4 regions of the Delftia sp. DS1230 genome follow, and region 3 is predicted to be linked to each of the others. Evidence: predicted binding sites of a transcription regulator. Region 3 holds the regulator's gene; each other region holds the start of a gene.
The links. The regulator FNR, encoded in region 3, switches genes on or off when oxygen is low (the NO sensors DNR and NnrR bind a similar motif). The targets are predictions, from matches to a motif close to TTGATNNNNATCAA.
Positions count from the first base shown of each region.

Region 1 (5,299 bases), 1.6 Mb from region 3:
GTGTAACATCGCGGGCGGCTCCCGTGCTTGTGCACGGCAGATGACACAAAGGAAATCAAGTGGCACGCTATATCGGCCCCAAGGCCAAACTCTCCCGCCGTGAAGGCACTGACCTGTTCCTGAAGAGCGCACGTCGCTCGATCGCCGACAAGTCCAAGTTCGACACCAAGCCCGGTCAGCACGGCCGCACTTCCGGTCAGCGTACTTCCGACTTCGGCCTGCAGCTGCGTGAAAAGCAGAAGGTCAAGCGCATGTACGGCGTGCTGGAAAAGCAATTCCGCCGCTACTTCGAAGCCGCCGACAAGAAGAAGGGCAACACCGGTGCCAATCTGCTGTCGCTGCTGGAGTCGCGTCTGGACAACGTGGTGTACCGCATGGGCTTCGGCTCGACCCGCTCGGAAGCGCGTCAGCTGGTGTCGCACAAGGCCATCACGGTCAACGGCCAATCCGTCAACATCCCTTCCTACATGGTGAAGGTGGGTGACGTGGTCGCCGTGCGTGAAAAGTCCAAGAAGCAGGCCCGCATCGTCGAAGCCCTGCAACTGGCTGGTCAAGTCGGTTTCCCCGCATGGGTGGAAGTGTCGGCCGACAAGGCTGAAGGCACGTTCAAGAAGTCGCCTGACCGCGACGAGTTCGGTGCAGACATCAACGAATCCCTGATCGTTGAGTTGTACTCGCGTTAATTCCGCGCAGCGACATTTCTGTAAAACCGTCCCCCAGCCGCGAGGCATCGCGCTGGGGTGCTTCACCAGCCTTACCGGTGTAACGAGCCGGGGGTATTGAGAGGAAGTCTGCATGCAAACCAATTTGCTGAAGCCCAAGACGATCAATGTCGAGCAGCTTGGCCACAATCGCGCCAAAGTTGTTCTGGAGCCGTTTGAGCGTGGCTACGGCCATACGCTGGGCAATGCCCTGCGCCGTGTCCTGCTCTCGTCCATGGTGGGTTACGCAGCGACGGAAGTGACGATTGCTGGTGTGTTGCACGAGTACTCGTCCATTGACGGTGTCCAGGAAGATGTGGTCAACATCCTGCTGAACCTCAAGGGTGTGGTGTTCAAGCTGCACAACCGCGACGAGGTCACGCTCTCCCTGCGCAAGGATGGCGAAGGCGTCGTGACGGCGCGCGACATCCAGACGCCCCACGACGTGGAAATCATCAACCCTGATCATGTCATCGCCAACCTGTCGCAAGGCGGCAAGCTGGACATGCAGATCAAGGTCGAGAAGGGCCGCGGCTATGTGCCCGGCAATGTGCGCCGCTATGGCGACGAGTCCACGAAGTCGATCGGCCGTATCGTGCTGGACGCTTCGTTCTCGCCCGTCAAGCGCGTGAGCTACGCCGTCGAATCGGCCCGCGTTGAACAACGCACCGACCTCGACAAGCTGGTGGTGGAGATCGAAACCAATGGTGCGATCACTGCCGAGGACGCCGTGCGCGCCTCCGCCAAGATCCTGGTGGAACAGCTCGCCGTGTTCGCTCAGCTGGACGGCGGCGATATCGCCAGCGTCTTCGATGCTCCGGCCGGTGGCCGTGGTGCCGCAACCGCCTTTGATCCCATCTTGCTGCGTCCCGTGGACGAGCTGGAACTCACCGTGCGTTCGGCCAACTGCCTCAAGGCAGAGAACATCTACTACATCGGCGACCTGATCCAGCGTACCGAAAACGAGCTGCTCAAGACCCCCAACCTGGGTCGCAAGTCGCTCAACGAGATCAAGGAAGTCCTGGCTTCCCGCGGTCTGACGCTGGGCATGAAGCTGGAGAACTGGCCGCCTGCTGGCCTGGAAAAGCGCTAAGCACTATAATTGCGGGCTCTCCTTTTTGGAGAGCCTCAGTGCCTCGGGCAGTACCTGATACGGCTGCCCGAATTAATCAACAACTTGCGCAAATTCGGTTGAGGCAAGCTGCAGATCCGGTAACGGGTCCAGGCTTGCATCCTTGTTTGCGCAAGCCCTAATTACATATTTTAGGAATAAAGCACCATGCGTCACGGTCACGGCCTCCGCAAACTCAATCGCACCTCTTCGCACCGCCTGGCGATGCTGAAGAACATGATGAATTCGCTCATCGAGCACGAAGCCATCAAGACCACCGTTCCCAAGGCCAAGGAACTGCGCCGCGTGATCGAGCCCATGATCACCCTGGCCAAGGTCGACACCGTTGCCAACCGCCGCCTGGCATTCGACCGCCTGCGCGACCGCGACAGCGTGACCAAGCTCTTCAACGAGCTGGGCCCCCGCTTCGCAAAGCGTCCTGGTGGCTACACCCGTATCCTGAAGATGGGCTTCCGCGTGGGCGACAACGCCCCCATGGCCTTCGTGGAACTGGTCGAGCGCGCTGAAGAAGGCGCCGCCGAAGCCAAGGCAGCTGAATAATCTGCTATAATTTTGGAATACCGCGCGATGGAGCAGTCTGGTAGCTCGTTGGGCTCATAACCCAAAGGTCGGAGGTTCAAATCCTTCTCGCGCAACCAAATTGAAAAGGGCTACGACAACTGTCGTAGCCCTTTTTTCATGCCCTCGCGCCAGGGCAAAGGCCAGGCAGACAGCCCGGCATCAGCCGCCCAGCTGGTTGCCGATGCGCTGGCCCAGCCGCAGGCGCACGCGGTGGGCGATTTCCTGGGCGGCATCGGGGCTGAGCACCTCGCTGATGTGCAGCAGCTCGGTGTAGTGCATGTACAAGAGGCCGCGCAGGGTCTTGAAAGCGGCCTCGTGGTCGCCGCCGCAGACGCTGGCGTCATCGGCCAGCACGCGCTCCACCACGCCGGCCTGCAGCAGCGGGATCTTGCAGATGACGGCGTGGCGGGCGATCTCCAGGTCGATCTCCTGGAGCCGGCATTCCCATTCCTCGGGCAAGAATCGATTGGCTGGCATGTCGGCTTTTCTCCTTTTTTCACTGCATGGGTACACCGGGGCGAAAGGCACCCGGTCTGGGGATGCTGTCATGTGAGCGGGGCTCGGTGGCCTGGGTCGCCAGGTTTACTGGCCCGGCCTTGATGCCTGTCAAACTTCGGTGGCGCAGGCGCCCGCTGGAAGCCGGGCTCATGCTGCACTGCATCATGATGTCAGTCATGCGGCGCGGCCGCCAGTGCCCGTGCAGGCTGGTGGGCTTTTGCTCCCGGCAGGCCATGCTCTCTCGGCGCCGCTCCGGCAACGCAAAGGATCCACATGCTCGAGAAGATTGCCTCGCTGTTCCGCTACTTCAAGTCGGCCGTGCCGTTCCGGCTGGTGCCGGCGCTGATCGCCACCGCCGTGCTGTTCGGGCTGCTGCTGGTGCCCGTGCCCGAGGGGCTGACGCCCAAGGCCTGGCAGCTGGTGGCCATTTTCCTGACCACCATCGTGGCCATCATCCTCAAGGTCATGCCCATTGGCGTGATGGCCTTGATGGCCATCGTGATCGTCTCGCTGTCCCAGGTCACGTCAGGCTCGTCCAAGGGCGCAGTCACCGATGCGCTGAGCAGCTTTTCCAGCCCGCTGATATGGTTGATCGTGGTGGCCATCCTGATCTCGCGCGGCCTCAAGAAGACGGGGCTGGGCAACCGCATCGGACTGATGTTCATCGCGCTGCTGGGCAAGCGGACCATCGGCATCGGCTACGGCCTGGCGATCTGCGAGCTGGTGCTGGCACCGTTCACGCCCAGCAACACGGCGCGCGGCGGCGGTATCGTGCACCCGATCATGAAGTCCATCGCCAATGCCTTCGAGTCGGACCCGGCCAAGGGTACGCAGGGCAAGGTGGGCACCTATCTGGCCCTGGTCAACTACCACGCCAATCCCATCACCTCGGCCATGTTCCTGACCGCCACGGCGCCCAATCCGCTGGTGGTGGACTTCGTGGCCAAGGCCACGGGCCAGGCCCTGCACCTGAGCTGGACCACCTGGGCGCTGTACATGCTGCTGCCGGGCCTGCTGTGCCTGCTGCTGATGCCGCTGGTGATCTACCTGCTGTCGCCTCCCGAACTCAAGGCCACGCCCAATGCCGTGGAGTACGCGCGCAGCGAGATGGCACGCATGGGGCCGCTGTCGGGCAAGGAGCGCGTGATGCTGGGCACCTTCGGCCTGATGCTGCTGCTGTGGGCCAACGTGCCGCAGATGCTGTTCGGGCCTGCCTTCACGCTGGACCCGACGGTGGTCGCCTTCCTGGGCCTGTTCGTGCTGATCATCACGGGCACCATCGACTGGGATGACGTGCTGTCCGAGAAAAGCGCCTGGGACACGCTGGTGTGGTTCGGCGCCCTGGTCATGCTGGCCGAGCAGCTCAACAAGCTGGGCGTGGTGTCCTGGTTTGCCGTGGGTATGAAGAACGCCATCGTCGCCAGCGGCCTGGACTGGCTGCCGGTGGCGGCCATCCTGGTGGGCGTGTTCGTGTTCTCGCATTACCTGTTCGCCAGCACCACGGCCCACATCAGCGCCATGATGCTGGCGTTCCTGACCGTGGGCGCCCAGCTGATTCCTGCCGACTATGTCGTGCCCTTCATGCTGATGATGACGGCCGGCTCGGCCGTCATGATGACGCTGACCCACTACGCCACCGGCACTTCGCCCATCATCTTCGGAAGCGGCTATGTCACGCTGGGCAACTGGTGGCGCGTGGGCGCGGCCATGTGCGTGATCGAGCTGCTGGTCTTTGCCGTGGTCGGCAGCGCCTGGTGGAAGCTGCTGGGCCTGTGGTGAGGGCGAAAGCCCTCATGCGGTGGTCCGTGGCTCGCCCAGCGACAGCATGAGCCGGTTGGCCCAGTTGAAGAAGGCCGTGCCGTGCAGCACATCGGAGATGGCGGCATCGTCCAGGCCGGCGGCGCGCAGCGCATCGATGTGGGCGGCGTCTGGGTCAGCGCCACGGCCGCCGTGACGATGGCGTTCCAGCGCGGTCCCAGGTCCGTGCCCGGGCCTTCGTCGAGCAGGCGCTGCACGTCGCCGCCCCGGCGCGAGAAGTGCGTGGCAAAGCGCGCATGGACCGAGGCGCAGTAGATGCAGCCATTGGCGCGCGAGGTGGCAGCGGCCGCCAGCTCCCGCTCGGCACGCGGCAGGCCGGCGTCGGGGTTGTAGAAGATGTCCTTGTCGGTGCGCGTGCGTGCGCCCAGCGTGTCGGGGTCGCGCGCCAGCAGGCGGAAGTAGGGCGACTGCGCGCGTGAGGCATCGACCAGGCCTGCATGGTGGCGTTCGGTCAGCTCGCTTTCGTCCAGCGGCTCAATCCATGGCAGCCAGTCGAGCTGTTCCTGGGTGAAGACCTGGGGAGCGGCGGAGTTCGTTGAGGTCATGGCTGGGCTTGCAGGGTGGTGGGTTGATGGGCGGCCGGGGGCGC
Region 1 is NZ_CP157763.1:5,766,470-5,771,768, reverse strand. It holds gene rpsD (30S ribosomal protein S4) at 60-683, shown strand; gene rpoA (DNA-directed RNA polymerase subunit alpha) at 796-1,794, shown strand; gene rplQ (50S ribosomal protein L17) at 1,981-2,373, shown strand; tRNA gene AAN986_RS25930 (tRNA-Met) at 2,395-2,471, shown strand; gene AAN986_RS25925 (hypothetical protein) at 2,554-2,871, opposite strand; gene AAN986_RS25920 (DASS family sodium-coupled anion symporter) at 3,166-4,671, shown strand; partial or broken gene AAN986_RS25915 (alkylhydroperoxidase domain protein) at 4,684-5,255, opposite strand; gene AAN986_RS25910 (CMD domain protein) at 5,252-5,299, opposite strand, start outside.
Region 1: AAN986_RS25920 (DASS family sodium-coupled anion symporter) is a predicted target of FNR. The motif match lies at 2,991-3,004, and genes of this name have one in related genera.

Region 2 (5,299 bases), 1.0 Mb from region 3:
GGCAGCACGGCCAGGCCGGCGCCGGCGCGCACGGCCTCGTACTGGGCGGTGATGCTGGTGCTGCGAAAGGCAAAGCGCTCGGGCTGGAACAGGGTGGACAGCAGCTGCAGCTCGCGCGTGAACAGCAGGTCGTCCACATAGTGGATGAAGCTGTGGTGGCGCAGGTCCTCGGTGCGCGCCACCAGCGGACGGCGCGCAAGGTATTCGCGCTGGCCGTAGAGGAACAGCCGGTAGTCCGTGAGCTTGGTGACCACGGCCGAGCCGCGCGTGGGGCGCTCCAGCGAGATGACGATGTCCGCCTCGCGCCGCGACAGGTGCAGCAGGCGCGGCAGGGCCAGCAGGTCGATGCTCAGCAGCGGATGGCGCTGCGTCAGCGCGGCCAGCTGCGGGGCCAGCAGCTGGGTGCCGAAGCCCTCCGTGGCGCCCACGCGCACCAGGCCGGACGGGCCCTGGCTGGTGGATTCCGCCGCCAGCGGCATGCGCTCCAGCCCGGCTGCGGCGCGCTGCATGGCGTCTGCCACGCCCAGCAGCTGTCGGCCGGCCTCCGTGGGCCGCCATTGGCCCGCTTCGCGCTCGAAGAGCACGGCCCCCAGCTGCTTTTCCAGGGCCTGGATGCGGCGCGACACCGTGGTGTGCTCCACGCCCAGCTGCCGCGCGGCGGCGGCCATGCTGCCGCTGCGCGCCAGCTCGCCAAAGAATCTCAGGTGGTCCCAGTCCATGGGTCGAGGCCGCCTCAGTCGGCTGCGGCGCGGCGCGCGGCCAGCGTGCTGGGCGCACGCGCCAGCTCGTCGTTTTGCCGCACCAGGACGGCCATCATGTCCATGAACAGGCCCCGCTGCTCCTGCGGCAGCGGCTCCAGCATGCGCTGCTGGGCCCGCAGCACCGAGGGCTCGGCAGCGGCCAGCAGCGCGGCGCCTTCCGCGGTGACCGACAGCAGGCGCACGCGCCGGTCGGCCGGGCTGGTGTTGCGCACCATGAGGCCGCGCGCCTCCAGCCGGTCGATGACGCTGCCAATGGTGGAGGTGTCGAAACCGATCATCCGCGCCAGCGTGCGCTGGTCCACGCCGGGCTGGCGCAGCACGGCAGACAGCGCCGCGTACTGCACGGGGGTCACGCCGAATTCCTGGGTCTCCTCCATGAAGACGGCTACCGCGATCTGCTGCAGGCGGCGGATGTGGTAGCCGGGGTAGTTTTCTAGTTCTGCGGGTTGGTAGTCCATGGCCATTGCGCTCTTTTCCGGGTCCCTGCGGGCAAGCGCAGATGTTCGCATGAACCGCGCCCTCCGTTGGCGTTGGCTGGCGGACAGGTGATTCACCCGGACACGCTGTCCACCGCCGTTTTGCCTGCATCCAGGGAAACCCCAGGCTGGCCTGATGCAAATCAACACTACACTCATCGTCAGCATACTGTTTAATTAGTCGCGACGCAGCTGACCCGCAGGCTGGCGACACGCACCACGAAGCACAGGACATCCATGAGCACCAGCATTTCTTCCCGGGCGCTGCCCGTTCTTGTGGCAGGCGGCGGCATTGGCGGCGTGGCGGCCGCGCTGGCCCTGGCGCGCCAGGGATTCGCCGTCAAGGTGCTGGAGCAGGCGCCGCAGCTGGGCGAGATCGGCGCCGGCATACAGCTGGGGCCCAACGCATTCGCGGCCTTCGACGCGCTGGGCATTGGCGAGCTGGCCCGTGGCCGCGCGGTCTATACCGACGAGATGGTGATGCACGACGCGCTCGATGAGCGGCTGGTCGGCCGCATTCCCACGGGCGAGGCGTTTCGCGCCCGCTTCGGCAACCCGTATGCGGTGATCCACCGCGCCGACATCCACACCTCGCTGCTCGAAGGCGCGCGCACCCACGGCCAAATCGAGACGCTGACGGGCACGCGCATCGAAGCCGTGCAGCAGGAGGGTGACACCGTCACCGTGCGCGACCAACACGGCCAGGTCCATGTGGGCCAGGCCCTGATCGGCGCCGATGGCGTGAAGTCCGTGGTACGCCAGCAGTACGTGGGCGATGCGGCGCGTGTCTCCGGCCACGTGGTGTACCGCGCCGTGGTGGAGAAGAACGACTTCCCCGAGGACCTGCGCTGGAACGCGGCCAGCATCTGGGTCGGCCCCAACTACCACCTGGTGCACTACCCGCTGCGCGGCGGCGAGCAGTACAACGTGGTCGTCACCTTCCACAGCCGCGAGCAGGAGGAATGGGGCGTGCGCGAAGGCAGCCGCCAAGAGGTGCAAAGCTACTACCGCGACTGCTGCCCGCGCGCACGCCAGCTCATAGACCTGCCCAAAAGCTGGAAGCGCTGGGCCACGGCCGACCGCGAGCCCATTGGCCAGTGGAGCTTCGGCCGCGCCACGCTGCTGGGCGATGCCGCACACCCCACGCTGCAATACATCGCCCAGGGCGCCTGCATGGCGCTGGAAGACGCGGTGACGCTGGGCCAGGCGCTCAAGCGCTGCGGCAACGACTGGCCGCAGGCGCTGCGGCTGTACGAGCGCTCGCGCATCGCCCGCACGGCGCGCGTGGTGCTGTCCGCGCGCGAGATGGGCCGCATCTTCCACGCCAGCGGCGTGGAGCGCCTGGTGCGCAACGACCTCTGGAAGGGCCGCACGCCCCAGCGTTTCTACGACGCCATGGAATGGCTGTACGGCTGGAAGGCCGAAACCTGCCTCGCCGAAGACTGAACACAAGGAGACCGCCATGCAAGAACTTGGCCGCCTGGAAGACCTGCCCCAGGACTACCGCGACGAACTCGCGCGCAACAACCTGGTGCCGCTGTGGCCCAGCCTGCGCAACGTGATGCCGCCGCACACGCCGCGCCCGCGCACCCAGCCGATTGCCTGGCCGTACCAGTCCATCCGCCCGCTGCTCATGCAGGCCGGCGAGCTGACGCCCATCGAAAAGGCCGAGCGCCGCGTGCTGGTGCTGGCCAACCCCGGCCATGGGCTGGAGAAGATGCAGGCCAGCTCCTCCATCTACCTGGGCATGCAGCTGCTGCTGCCCGGCGAGTGGGCGCCCTCGCACCGCCACACGCCCAATGCCGTGCGCATGGTGGTGGAAGGCCAGGGCGCCTGGAGCCTGGTCGACGGCGAGAAATGCCCCATGGAGCGCGGCGACCTGATCCTCACGCCCACGGGCCTGTGGCACGAGCATGGCCATGACGGCGACGAGCCCGTGGTCTGGCTCGATGTGCTGGACCTGCCCCTGGCCTACTACCTGGAAGTCACCTACCACGTGGACGGCCCGCGCCAGCCCGCCCTGCCCGGCCGTGGCGACCGGGCATATGCGCGCGGCGGCCTGGCGCCCACGCAGGTGTTCGCCCGCAGCGCCAAGGCCTACCCCATGCTGCGCTACCCCTGGAAGGACGCGCGCGCCGCCCTGCTGGAGCTGGCCGCCGACCGCCCCGATCTGGACTGCGTGCAGCTGGCCTACACCAACCCCGAGACCGGGGCCGACTGCGAAAACATCCTGGGCTTCTACGCGCTGATGCTGCGCCCGGGCCAGACGCTGCAGCTGCCCGCGCGCTCGCCGGCCTGCGTGTTCCATGTCATCGAGGGCGGCGCCAGCGTGGCCGCCGTGGACCGCCACTTCGACCTGGCCCCGGCCGACACCTGCTGCGTGCCCGGCTGGGCGCCCGCCACGCTGGCCAATGCCAGCGCCAGCGAGCCCGCCTTCCTCTTCCTGGCCGACGAGGCGCCTTTGCACCGAAAGCTGGGCCTCTACGAGGTCCGGCCTTGAATCCTCCGATGTCTCTTTACTCCCCCATCGCCAATACCATGACCGCCCCCCAATACCTCTGGACCCCGCCCCCCGTCCAATCCCTGCCCGTGCGCGGCAGCACGCAGCGCCTGCCCGTGAACCGCCTGTTCTTCGTGGGCCGCAACTACCACGCCCATGCCGTCGAGATGGGCCGCCCGGTGGACAAGAGCGTGGAGCGCCCCTTCTACTTCACCAAGGCTCCCTCCACCCTGACCGAGTCGGGTGCCACCGTGGCCTACCCGCCCGAGACGAACAACTACCACTTCGAGATGGAACTGGTGGTGGCCATCGGCAAGGCGGGCTTTCGCATTGCGGCGGACCAGGCCCATGAACACATCTACGGCTACGCCTGCGGCCTGGACATGACGCGCCGCGACCTGCAGCTGGTGGCGCGCGACAAGGGCCGGCCCTGGGACCTGGGCAAGGATGTGGAGCAGTCTTCGGTGGCCAGCGAGATCGTGCCCATGCCGGGCCAGGTGATCGAATCCGGCGCCATTGCACTGGCCGTCAATGGCGAGACAAAACAGCAGTCCGACGTGGACAAGCTGATCTGGAACATCCGCGAAATCATTGCCGACCTCTCGCTTTTCTATCACCTGCAGCCCGGCGACCTGATCTACACGGGCACGCCCGAAGGCGTTGGCGCCGTGCTGCCGGGCGACCGCATCACCGGCCATGTGCAGGGCGTGGGCGAGATCGCGCTCACCGTGGGCCAGCCTGAATAAGACCGGGGAGACCACCACCATGAAGCTCTACAGCTTTTTCCGCAGCGGCACCTCGCACCGCCTGCGCATCGCGCTCAACCTCAAGGGCCTGCGCGCTGACTACTTCCCCGTGGACCTGCGCGTGGACGAGCAGGCCCAGGCGCCGTTCAAGCAGGTCAACCCGCAGGGCCTGGTGCCGGCGCTGACGCTGGACGATGGCCGCACGCTGATCCAGTCGCCGGCCATCATCGAATGGCTGGAAGAGCGCCACCCCAAGCCGCCGCTGCTGCCCGCCGACCCCGAGGACCGCGCCCAGGTGCGCGCGCTGGCCGCCATCGTGGGCTGCGACGTGCATCCCATCAACAACCGCCGCATCCTGCAGACCCTGCGCCGCCAGTTCGGTGCGGACGAAGCCGCCATCAATGCCTGGTGCGCCACCTGGATTGCCGACGGCTTCGACGCCATCGAAGCCCTGCTGGCCCGCGACACGCGGCGCGGCGACTTCTGCTTCGGCCACGCACCCACGCTGGCCGATGTCTACCTGGTTCCCCAGATCGAAAGCGCACGCCGCTTTGGCGTGGACCTGGACCGCTGGCCGCTGATCAGCGCAGTGGACAGGGCCTGCGCGGCCCTGCCCGCCTTTGCGCAGGCCGCGCCCCTGGCACAGCCTGACGCCGGCTGAACCTCGCCTGAACCCCGCCGCACCTTTGCCGGCAGCCCTAACCCGCCCCGAGTCCTCGCCAGAAGGACCGGGGCATTGCAAGCAGTGAAAAAAGCAGATCCAACAGGAGACAGACTGTGAAAGCATCCCCATCCAACCGCCTCGACGCCGCCCCC
Region 2 is NZ_CP157763.1:3,115,729-3,121,027, forward strand. It holds gene AAN986_RS13940 (LysR family transcriptional regulator) at 1-719, opposite strand, end outside; gene AAN986_RS13945 (MarR family winged helix-turn-helix transcriptional regulator) at 734-1,270, opposite strand; gene AAN986_RS13950 (3-hydroxybenzoate 6-monooxygenase) at 1,475-2,683, shown strand; gene AAN986_RS13955 (cupin domain-containing protein) at 2,700-3,737, shown strand; gene AAN986_RS13960 (fumarylacetoacetate hydrolase family protein) at 3,776-4,483, shown strand; gene maiA (maleylacetoacetate isomerase) at 4,503-5,144, shown strand; gene AAN986_RS13970 (tripartite tricarboxylate transporter substrate binding protein) at 5,261-5,299, shown strand, end outside.
Region 2: AAN986_RS13950 (3-hydroxybenzoate 6-monooxygenase) is a predicted target of FNR. The motif match lies at 1,371-1,384, and genes of this name have one in related genera.

Region 3 (5,299 bases):
CCTGACCGATGACATCTGGCTGCACGGCTGGGGCGAGGCCGCCATCACGGCCATGATCAACAACGGCAAGCACAACGAGATGCCTGCCCAGAAGGACAAGCTGACCGAGGCGCAGATCGCGGTGCTTGCCTCCTATGTCTGGGGCATGTCGCACAAAGACGGCGCAGTCCGTCAATAAGGACAGGGGGCGGCGCTGCGGCGCCGCCTTTTTGCCTTTTGAGTTTTCAGATATTCCAAAAAACCAAGGAACCCACCATGAAGCCCGAGAACGGGGATGATGCCGGGAAGCCTCCCCGCAAAGTCATTCCGATCACGCCTGCCGACCCGGACCCGGGCCAGCTGGTGTCGATGTTCGAGTCCGAGAAGAAGGTCTACCCGCGCTCCATCAGCGGTGTCTTCGCACGCTGGCGATGGGCTCTGGTGTTTCTCACCCAACTGGTTTTCTATGGCCTGCCCTGGCTGGAATGGGGGCAGCGCCAGATGGTGCTGTTCGACCTGGGTGCGCGGCGCTTTTACCTGTTCGGGCTGGTGCTGTACCCGCAGGATTTCATCTACCTGGCGGGCCTGCTGATCATCTCGGCGCTGGCGCTGTTCCTGTTCACGGCCGTGGCCGGTCGCCTGTGGTGCGGCTTTTCCTGCCCGCAGACGGTCTACACCGAAATCTTCATGTGGGTGGAGCGCAAGGTCGAGGGCGACCGCAGCGCGCGCATGCGCCTGGACAAGAACGGCTGGACTTTTGAAAAGCTCTGGAAGAAGTCGCTCAAGCAGTTGCTGTGGATTGCCATTGCCCTGTGGACCGGCTTCACCTTCGTGGGCTACTTCGTGCCCATCCGCGAGCTGGGCGGCGAGCTGCTGGCGCTGCAGGGCAGCTGGCAGGTCTTCTGGGTGCTGTTCTACGGCTTCGCCACCTATGGCAACGCCGGCTACATGCGCGAGCAGGTCTGCAAGTACATGTGCCCCTATGCGCGCTTTCAGAGCGCCATGTTCGACCGCGACACCATGATCGTCAGCTACGACACGGGCCGGGGCGAGCCGCGCGCGCCGCGCACCAAGAAGGTGGACTACAAGGCCCAGGGCCTGGGCGACTGTATCGACTGCAAGATGTGCGTGCAGGTCTGCCCCGTGGGCATCGACATCCGCAACGGCCTGCAGTACGAATGCATAGGCTGCGGTCTGTGCATAGACGCCTGCAATTCCATCATGGACAAGATGGAGTATCCGCGCGGCCTCATCCGGCTGACCACGCAGAACGCCATGGCCGGCCTGTGGCGGCGGGCCCAGGTGCTGCGCCGCATCTTCCGTCCGCGCGTGCTGGTCTACTCGGCCGTGCTGATCGGCCTGAGCATGGCCATGATCGTGAGCCTGGCGCTGCGCCAGTCGGTCAAGGTCGACGTGATACGCGACCGGGCGTCGCTGTCGCGCATCGTCGCGGGCGGCAAGCTGGAAAATGTCTACCGCCTGCAGATCATGAATGCCACCGAGCAGGCCCAGCGCTACCGCATCAGCGCCCATGGCCTCGACGGGCTGGAGCTGGCGTCCGAGCAGGAGGTCGAGGTCGGCCCGGCCGAGACGCGCGGCATTGCGGCGCGGCTGCAGATTCCCTACGGTTCCGCCGAGCCGGGCTCGCACACCGTATTCTTCGATATCGATGCCGTGCATTCAGGCGCGGGACGCGCGTCCGAAAAGGCCGTCTTCCTGGTGCCCCGGTGATATGTCTGGCCGGCGCCGCCCAGGCTGCGCCGGCTGTTTGAAAGAAAGAGGTTATCCATGTCTTCCAGTCCCGCAGTCTCCGCGCCCGCCACGGCCCCTTCGCATCCGGACGCCGGCAAGCCCTGGTGGAAGTTCGCCCATGTCTGGCTCGTGGTGGCCGGCCCGGCCGCCGTCGTGGTGGCCGGCGTGGTCACGGCCGTCATTGCGATCAATGGCGCCGATCCCGTGATCGATCCTGACTATTACCGCAATGGCATCACCATCAACGAGCGTGCCGATGGCGTGCGCGAAGTGCCCAAGAGCCTGGCGCCCGCGGTCACCGGCCGCAACCACGCGGCCACGCCCGCGCAGGACCATCCCACGGACCGCTGAACGCAGGAAAATGCCGTGCACAAGGCCGCAGTCGCGGCCTTTTTTGTATGGTGGATGGCATCTCCAGCATGCGCGAGGGCCAAGGGTTTCCTACAGGCAGTGCAGGGTGCGCAGGGCTTGGCACGGTGCGAGGGCGGCGCGCACAATGAAAGCCACCCCTCGACAGCTCAAGGAGATCGCTGATGTTGGCCCAACGCTGGATGTGGATTGCCTGGCCGGCCTTTCTGGCCGCCGCCGTGATGGAGATGCTGGTATTCGCCTTCGTGGACCCGCTGGAGCTGCACTGGCTCGGCGACCTGGGCTGGTCGCGGCAGGGAATCTACACGCTGGCCTTCTTCGCCTTCTGGGGCGTGACCATGCTGTCCAGCCTCATGACCACCATGCTGGGACGCTCCACGCACGATCTCAACGACGGCGTGGTCTCCGAGCCGGACCCAAATCTGGCCATGCAGGGCCTGGGGCGCGATTGAACCTGCGTGCACTGCAATGGCAATGAACAAGGCCCGCGATCGCGGGCCCTGTTCATTGCCGGTGGGCGGGGCCTTGCGGCCTCACTGGCACTGCTGGCTGTTGACGATGCGCTTGAGCGCGTCCGTGTCCAGGATGCGCAGATGGCGCTGGCGCACCTCGATGATGTTTTCCTCGGCAAACTTCGAGAAGGTGCGGCTCACCGTCTCCAGCTTCAGGCCCAGGTAGCTGCCGATTTCCTCGCGCGTCATGCGCAGCACCAGTTCCGACTTGGAAAAGCCCCGGGCGTGCAGGCGCTGCACCAGGTTGAGCACGAAGGCGGCCAGCCGCTCCTCGGCGCGCATGCTGCCCAGCAGCAGCATCACGCCATGCTCGCGCACGATCTCGCGGCTCATGACCTTGTGCACATGGTTTTGCAGGGCCGTGACCTCGCGCGACAGGTCCTCCAGCTTGTCGAAGGGCATGACGCAGACCTCGGCGTCTTCCAGCGCGACCGCATCGCAGGTGTGGTGGTCGTTGACGATGCCATCCAGGCCGATGATCTCGCCGGCCATCTGAAAGCCCGTGACCTGGTCGCGCCCGTCCTCGGTGGCCACGCAGGTCTTGAAGAAGCCCGTGCGGATGGCGTACAGCGAGGTGAAGGACTCACCGTTGCGAAACAGCAGGCCGCCGCGCTTGACCTTGCGGCGCGTGGCCACGATGTCGTCGATGCGCTGCATCTGCTCGGCATCCAGGCCCATGGGCATGCACAGCTCGCGCAGGTTGCAATTGGAACAGGATGCTTTGATGGTCTGAAGGTTCATGGAGTAAACATCAGCGGCGCAGCAGTGCGCCGGCGGTGACCTCGTGGATGGCGATGAGTTGGATCAAATTGTCGCAGCACTGCCGCGAACAACTCTTGATATGAGTCAAGGACGCGGCCAATGGGCTGCGGCACAGTGGACGACATTAGAGGAAAAAACCCATGACCGCTGTCACCCCAGAGCTGCTGCGTCGCTTCGACGTACCGGGGCCCCGATACACCTCGTTCCCCACGGCCGATCGTTTCGTGGAGGCTTTCGGTGCTGAAGACTATATCCTGGCACTTGAGCACCGCAAATCGAGTACCGCAGCGCGGGCCATGCCTTTGTCGCTGTATGTGCATGTGCCGTTCTGCGAGTCGCTGTGCTATTACTGCGCCTGCAACAAGATCGTGACGCGCCACCACGATCGCGCTGCCGTCTACCTGGACTACCTGGCGCGCGAGATGGCCTTGCACACGGCCCATTGCGGCAAGGGCCAGGCCGTCAGCCAGCTGCACCTGGGCGGCGGCACGCCCACCTTCTTCTCGGACGATGAGCTGCGCACGCTGATGGCCCTGCTGCGCGAGCATTTCAAGCTGGAGCCGGGCGGCGAATACTCCATCGAGGTCGATCCGCGCACCGTCAGCGTCGAACGCCTGGCCGTGCTCAAGGAGCTGGGCTTCAACCGCCTAAGCTTCGGCGTGCAGGACTTCGACGAACAGGTGCAGATCGCCGTGCACCGCGTGCAGCCGGCCGAGCAGGTGTTCGCGCTGGTGGCGGCCGCACGGCAGCTGGGCTTTGCCTCCATCAACGTGGACCTGATCTACGGCCTGCCCAAGCAGACGCCCGAGTCCTTCGAGCGCACGCTGGCCCAGGTCAATGCGCTGCGGCCCGACCGCATCGCGCTCTATGCCTATGCCCACCTGCCCGAGCGCTTCAAGCCGCAGCGGCGCATCGCGGCCGAGGACCTGCCCCAGGGCGCCGACAAGCTGGCCATGCTCTCGCGCTCCATCGCGGCCTTCATGGAGGGCGGCTATGTCTACGTGGGCATGGACCACTTCGCCTTGCCCGAGGACGCGCTGGCCGTGGCCAAGCGCCAGGGCCGGCTGCATCGCAACTTCCAGGGCTACAGCACCCAGCCCGACTGCGACCTGATTGCGCTGGGCGTGTCGGCCATCGGCAAGGTGGGGGCCAGCTACAGCCAGAACGCCAAGACGCTGGAGGAGTACTACGACGCCATCGACGCCGGCCACCTGCCCGTGGTGCGCGGCCTGGCACTGTCGCGCGATGATCTGGTGCGGCGCGCCGTCATCATGGCCATCATGTGCCAGGGCGCCGTGCTGTTCGAGCCCATGGAGCAGGCCTGGCTGCTGGGCTTTCGCGAGTACTTCGCCCCCGAGCTGGCGGCGCTTCAGGACCTGCAGGCCAAGGGGCTGGTGCAGATCAGCGACGAGGGATTCCAGGTCACGCCCATGGGCTGGTACTTCGTGCGTGGCGTGGCCATGCTGTTTGACCGATATCTGCAGGCCGACAAGAACCGGGCGCGGTTTTCGAGGATCATCTAGGCCCCATGCTGTTGTCGCTGCTCTGGACCGCTTTGATCATGGGGCTCGTCGGCGGGCCCCATTGCCTTGCCATGTGCGCCGCGCCCTGCGGCGTGGTCACGGGCGGGGCGGGGCAGGGCACGGTACAGGGTGGTGGGCAGGTGGTCGCCGTCCATGGACTGCAAAGCCGGCTGTGGCTGCGCACGGCGCTGTTCCATGGCGGGCGGCTGGCCGGCTATGCCAGCCTGGGCGCTGCCTCGGCGCTGGCCATGGAAAGCCTGTCCTGGCTCACCAGCCAGACCACGGCGCTGCAGCCGTTCTGGACGCTGACCCATGTCGCCGTGATGGCCTGGGGCCTGGCCATGATGGTGCAGGCCCGCCAGCCCGCCTGGCTGGAGTCTGCGGGCCGCGCCGCCTGGCGGC
Region 3 is NZ_CP157763.1:4,155,331-4,160,629, reverse strand. It holds gene ccoP (cytochrome-c oxidase, cbb3-type subunit III) at 1-178, shown strand, start outside; gene ccoG (cytochrome c oxidase accessory protein CcoG) at 256-1,710, shown strand; gene AAN986_RS18740 (FixH family protein) at 1,768-2,082, shown strand; gene AAN986_RS18735 (hypothetical protein) at 2,265-2,552, shown strand; gene fnr (fumarate/nitrate reduction transcriptional regulator Fnr) at 2,634-3,353, opposite strand; gene hemN (oxygen-independent coproporphyrinogen III oxidase) at 3,515-4,897, shown strand; gene AAN986_RS18720 (sulfite exporter TauE/SafE family protein) at 4,903-5,299, shown strand, end outside.

Region 4 (5,299 bases), 540 kb from region 3:
GACAGCGCGCGCGTCATCAGCCGCATGACCGACCTGGTGATGATCCGCACCTACGGCCAGGACAAGATCGTGCGCTTTGCCGAGTACTCGCGCGTGCCCGTCATCAACGGCCTGACCAACGAGTTCCACCCCTGCCAGATCCTGGCCGACATCTTCACCTTCATCGAGCACCGCGGCTCGATCCAGGGCAAGACTGTCGCCTGGGTCGGCGACGGCAACAACATGGCCAACACCTGGCTGCAGGCTGCCGACCTGCTGGGCTTCACCGTCCACGTCAGCACGCCGGGCGGGTACGAGGTGGACGAGAAGCTGGCCTTTGGCGGCAAGGCGCCGCGCGAGGGCTGCTACAAGGTCTTCAAGGACCCGCTGGATGCCTGCAAGGGCACCGACCTGGTGACCACCGACGTGTGGACCAGCATGGGCTACGAGGCCGAGAACGAGGCCCGCAAGAAGGCCTTCGCCGACTGGTGCGTGGATGCCGAGATGATGGCCGCCGCGCGTGCCGACGCCCTGTTCATGCACTGCCTGCCCGCCCACCGTGGCGAGGAAGTGCAGGCCGAGGTCATCGACGGGCCGCAGTCCGTGGTCTGGGATGAGGCAGAGAACCGGATGCACGTGCAAAAGGCACTGATGGAGTACCTGCTGCTGGGCCGCCAGCCGGGCTGATCACGCCCACTCCTTTGGCCCAGGCGCATTCCCTCACACCCATGCACCTGAGCCACGAACACTCCAGACACCGCCTGCAGGCCAAGCGCCCCCAGGCGGTGTTTCCGTTGGGCGGCTGCGCATTGCGCCATCCGCACATTGCACGCCATACGCGCGTGCCCTCGTTCTTCGGGCCGCGCCGGCATTTCGCGGCCCGGGTGCGTGCGCTGTTCGTGCGCATCCACACCTTCTATCTGAAGTTCCTCCAGGGCCATACCTAGGGCCGCACCCCCTCTTCCCAGCCTTATGCGCCGCCCCGGGCACCGGGCGCGGCAAGCCTGTGCGTGCCCTGCTGTCTCCCGAAGAAGAACTTCCATGTCCGAAGCCCTGCATCCCTGCCTGAACTGCGGCGTCTGCTGCGAACACTTCCGTGTCGAATTTTCCGTCTACGAGCTGCGCTCCATGGGCGGCACCGTTCCCGATGAACTGGCCCATGAGGTCCACGGCAACCGCTGGCGCATGAACGGCACCGAGCGCCGCCCCGTGCGCTGCAAGGCCCTCACGGGCCGCTGCGGCGAACAGGTGGCATGCAGCATCTACGAGCAGCGCTCATCGACCTGCCGGGAATTCGAGATGGGCACGGACCGCTGCAACGCTGCGCGCCTGGCGCATGGCCTGCCTGCGCTGGATGACGGCGCCCGCATCTGGCTGGCCGCTGCCTGAGCGTGCAACCGGCCGGCGGCCCGGCGACCGGCCTGGCGACCGATCTGGCGCTATGGCTGGCGCCTGTCCGGTGCGCAGCTGTCTCCGCCGCAGGCGCTGCAGCCGCCACAGCCTCCCCCGTCCTTGGGCGCCAGCGACGGATGCAGCTGACCGGCCTTCAGCCGCCAACTTGCCGGCAGGTAGCGCCAGACCAGGGACACGGCCGCCACCACCACGATCACGCCCACGATGATGTTTTGCCACATGCTCAAGGCCCTCCTCAGCCCGCGCCCAGCGCGAGGGCCACGCGGTAGGTGATGAAGCTGGCCAGGTAGGCCAGCGCGAACAGGTAGCCCGTCATCAGCAGCGGATAGCGCCAGCCATTGGTCTCGCGCCGCACGGCCGCCAGCGTGGAAATGCACTGGGGCGCGAACACGAACCAGGCCAGCAGCGACAGCGCCGTGGCCAGGGACCAGGTATGGGCGATCAGCGGCCCCAGCTGCTCGGCCATGGCCTCGTCGCTGGCAGCGGACAGTGCATAGACCGTGCCCATGGCACTGACGGCCACTTCGCGCGCAGCCATGCCGGGCACCAGGGCGATGGCGATCTGCCAGTTGAAGCCGATCGGCGCCAGCACCACCTCCAGCCAGCCGCCGATGCGGCCTGCAAAGCTGTAGCGGATGGCCGCTTCGGTGACGCCATCGGGCGGCGCCGGGTAGCTGGCCAGGAACCACAGCACGATGCTCACGGTCAGGATGATGCCGCCGACGCGGCGCAGGAAGATCATGGCGCGCTCGTACAGGCCCAGGGCCAGGCTGCGCGGGCTGGGCCAGCGGTAGGAGGGCAGCTCCATCAGCAGCGGCGTGGGGCCGGCGCTGCGGCCCACCAGCTTGGCCACGCCGGCCACGGCCATGGCACTGGCGATGCCGGCCACGTACAGCGCGAACAGCACCAGGCCCTGCAAATTGAAGATGCCGCCCACCGTGCGCTCGGGAATGAAGGCGCTGATCAGCAGCGCATAGACCGGCAGGCGCGCCGAGCAGGTCATCAGCGGCGCGATCATGATGGTCACCAGGCGGTCGCGCCAGCTGGTGATGGAGCGCGTGGCCATGATGCCGGGCACGGCGCAGGCGAAGCTGGACAGCAGCGGAATGAAGGAGCGGCCCGACAGGCCGACCTTGCCCATGATGCGGTCCAGCAAAAAGGCGGCACGCGGCAGGTAGCCCGAATCCTCGAGTGCAAGGATGAACAGGAACAGGATCAGGATCTGCGGCAGGAAGACCAGCACGGCGCCCGTGCCGGCGATCACGCCATCGGCCAGCAGGCTGCGCAGCGCGCCTTCGGGCATGTGCTCGTTGACCAGGGCCGAGACGGCCGAAACGCCGCCCTCGATGCCATCCATCAGCGGCTGTGCCCAGCTGAACACGGCCTGGAACATCAGGAACAGCGTGGCCGCCAGCAGCAGCATGCCCCACAGCGGGTGCAGCACCACGGCGTCGATGCGGTCGTCGCGCCGGGTATCCACCACGGGCTCCTTGACGCAGTCGGCCATGATGCGGGCCACCTGCTGGTGCAGGGCCAGCACCTGCTCGCGCGCATCGCCCGGGCGGGCCGGGGCCTGCAGCTGCGGCGCCGCCAGGGCGCGGGCTTCGGGGCCGTCCAGCCATTGCAGCAGTTCGCGCGCGCCGTCCTGGCGCACGCCCACCGTGGACAGCACGGGCATGCCCAGGGCGCGTGACAGCGCCTCGCGGTCGATATCGATGCCCTGGCGCCTGGCCATGTCGCTCATGTTGAGCACCAGCAGCATGGGCAGGCCCAGGCGCTGGGCCTCCAGCACCAGGCGCAGGTTCAGGCGCAGATGGGTGGCGTCGGTGACGCAGACCAGCAGTTCGGGCGGCGCCTCGCGCGCATGGCGACCCGAGACGATGTCGCGCGTGATGCGCTCATCCTCGCTGTGCGCATGCAGGCTGTAGGTGCCCGGCAGGTCCAGCACGCGCACGCGCCGGCCGCTGGCCGTGCTCAGCCAGCCTTCCTTGCGCTCAACGGTCACGCCCGCGTAGTTGGCCACCTTCTGGCGTGCGCCGGTCAGCAGGTTGAACAGCGCCGTCTTGCCGCAGTTGGGATTGCCCAGCAGGGCCAGGCGCAGTGCGGAATCACCGCTGCCGCCGCCGCCCTGGGCAGGCTGCAGCGGCTGAATGAGTTTGGGAGAGGACGACGCGCTCATGCCACCGCCTCCGGCGCCACGCGCACCAGGGCCGCCTCATGGCGGCGCAAAGCGAATGTGGTCTGGCCCACGCGCACGGCCAGCGGGTCGTCGCCCGGAAAGCCCGCGGCCAGGATGCGCACGGGCTCGCCGGGCAGAAAGCCGATCTCCATGAGCCGCAGCAGCAGTTCCTGCTCGCTGGCATCGCGTGCGGCATGGAGCTCGACCACGCGCGCCGATACCTGGCGGGGCAGGGCATCAAGGGTGATGGCCGTGGTGGCAGCAACGGCGGCAACGGCAGCAGAGGAGGACATGGGAGGCGCGGACAGCGTGGACGGAGCCGCAGCGTCCGTCGCGGGGTTCATCGAATGCATGGCGTGTTGTATCAATTGATTTTTATTCTCATTTTGATTTTGATCGAACCCGGGCGGCGGGACCGCGCATGGTATCGGAGTGCGGGACAGGGTTTTGCGCTCCCGGCTTTGCCCCCTGGCGGGCCCAGGCGGGCGGCGCGCGGCACAATGGCGGCCGACGCCGACACGGCCTTTGCGCACTCCCCTCCCCACGCCATGACCCATCCCTGCCTGAGCTGCGGCGCCTGCTGCGCATCGTTTCGCGTGGACTTTTCCGTGCACGAGTCGCAGGCGCAGGGCGGCCGCGTGCCAGCCGGGCTGGCCGAGGAAGTCACCGACCACACCTGCCGCATGCGCGGAACCGACTGGGCGCGTCCCCGCTGCGCGGCCCTGGTCGGCAAGGTGGGCGAGAAGGCCCATTGCGGCATCTATGAATGGCGCCCCTCGCCCTGCCGCGAGTTCGCCGCCGGCAGCGATGCCTGCAACCGCGTGCGCGTGCGCCATGGCATGCAGGCGCTGGACAGCGGCCTGCTCTAGCAGCCTGCCAGGCGCCACCAGCCGTCATTCCACCGGCAGCCCCGCCAGCTGTCCCTTGAATTCCTGCAGCGAGAAATGCGTGTGCACCTGGCGCACGCCGGGCAGCCGGTGCAGGCGGCTGAGCAGCAGATCGGAATAGGCGTCGAGATCGCGCGCCACGACGACCAGCAGGAAGTCCTCCGGCCCCGAGATGCCATGGAACATCACGACCTCGGGAATGGCGCAGACCGCTTCCTGGAAATGGCGCGAGGACTCCTCGTTCTGGTGATCTATGCCCACCATCACGAAGGCCAGCACGCCAAAGCCTATGGCGCGCCGGCTCAGCGCGGCGTGGTAGCCGGTGATCACGCCCTCATCCTCCAGCCGCTTGATGCGCCGCCATGACGGTGACTGCGACAAATGCACACGCTGCGCCAGCTCACCCGAGGTCAGCCGCGCGTTGTCCTGCAGGGCGCGGATCAGCAGCCGGTCCGTTCTGTCGATGTCGATTGGCATAAATCACCTATGAATTCATGTTTCACAGAATAACTTATCCAAGATCAAGTCGATTTAGGGATAACTACTAAACGTCCCGCGAAGGCCGTCCATAGCATCCGCCTCCGAAGCCCCCCACAGCAACGGAGACAACAACCCATGCCAGCCTTCGAAGACATCGTCCAGCGCGAAGCCGGACTCAAACAGCAGCTGTCCGCCGGACAGATGACCATGATCGCCATCGGCGGTGCCGTCGGCACCGGCCTGTTCCTGGGCAGCGGCTTTGCCATCGGCTTTGCCGGGCCCAGCGTGCTGATCAGCTATGCCATCGGCGCAGTGATCTCGCTGCTGCTCATGGGCTGCCTGGCCGAGATGACGGTGGCCC
Region 4 is NZ_CP157763.1:4,699,646-4,704,944, forward strand. It holds gene argF (ornithine carbamoyltransferase) at 1-666, shown strand, start outside; gene AAN986_RS21180 (hypothetical protein) at 708-926, shown strand; gene AAN986_RS21185 (YkgJ family cysteine cluster protein) at 1,021-1,368, shown strand; gene AAN986_RS21190 (hypothetical protein) at 1,419-1,613, opposite strand; gene AAN986_RS21195 (ferrous iron transporter B) at 1,628-3,571, opposite strand; gene AAN986_RS21200 (FeoA family protein) at 3,568-3,924, opposite strand; gene AAN986_RS21205 (YkgJ family cysteine cluster protein) at 4,120-4,440, shown strand; gene AAN986_RS21210 (Lrp/AsnC family transcriptional regulator) at 4,465-4,935, opposite strand; gene AAN986_RS21215 (amino acid permease) at 5,074-5,299, shown strand, end outside.
Region 4: AAN986_RS21200 (FeoA family protein) is a predicted target of FNR. The motif match lies at 3,958-3,971, and genes of this name have one in related genera.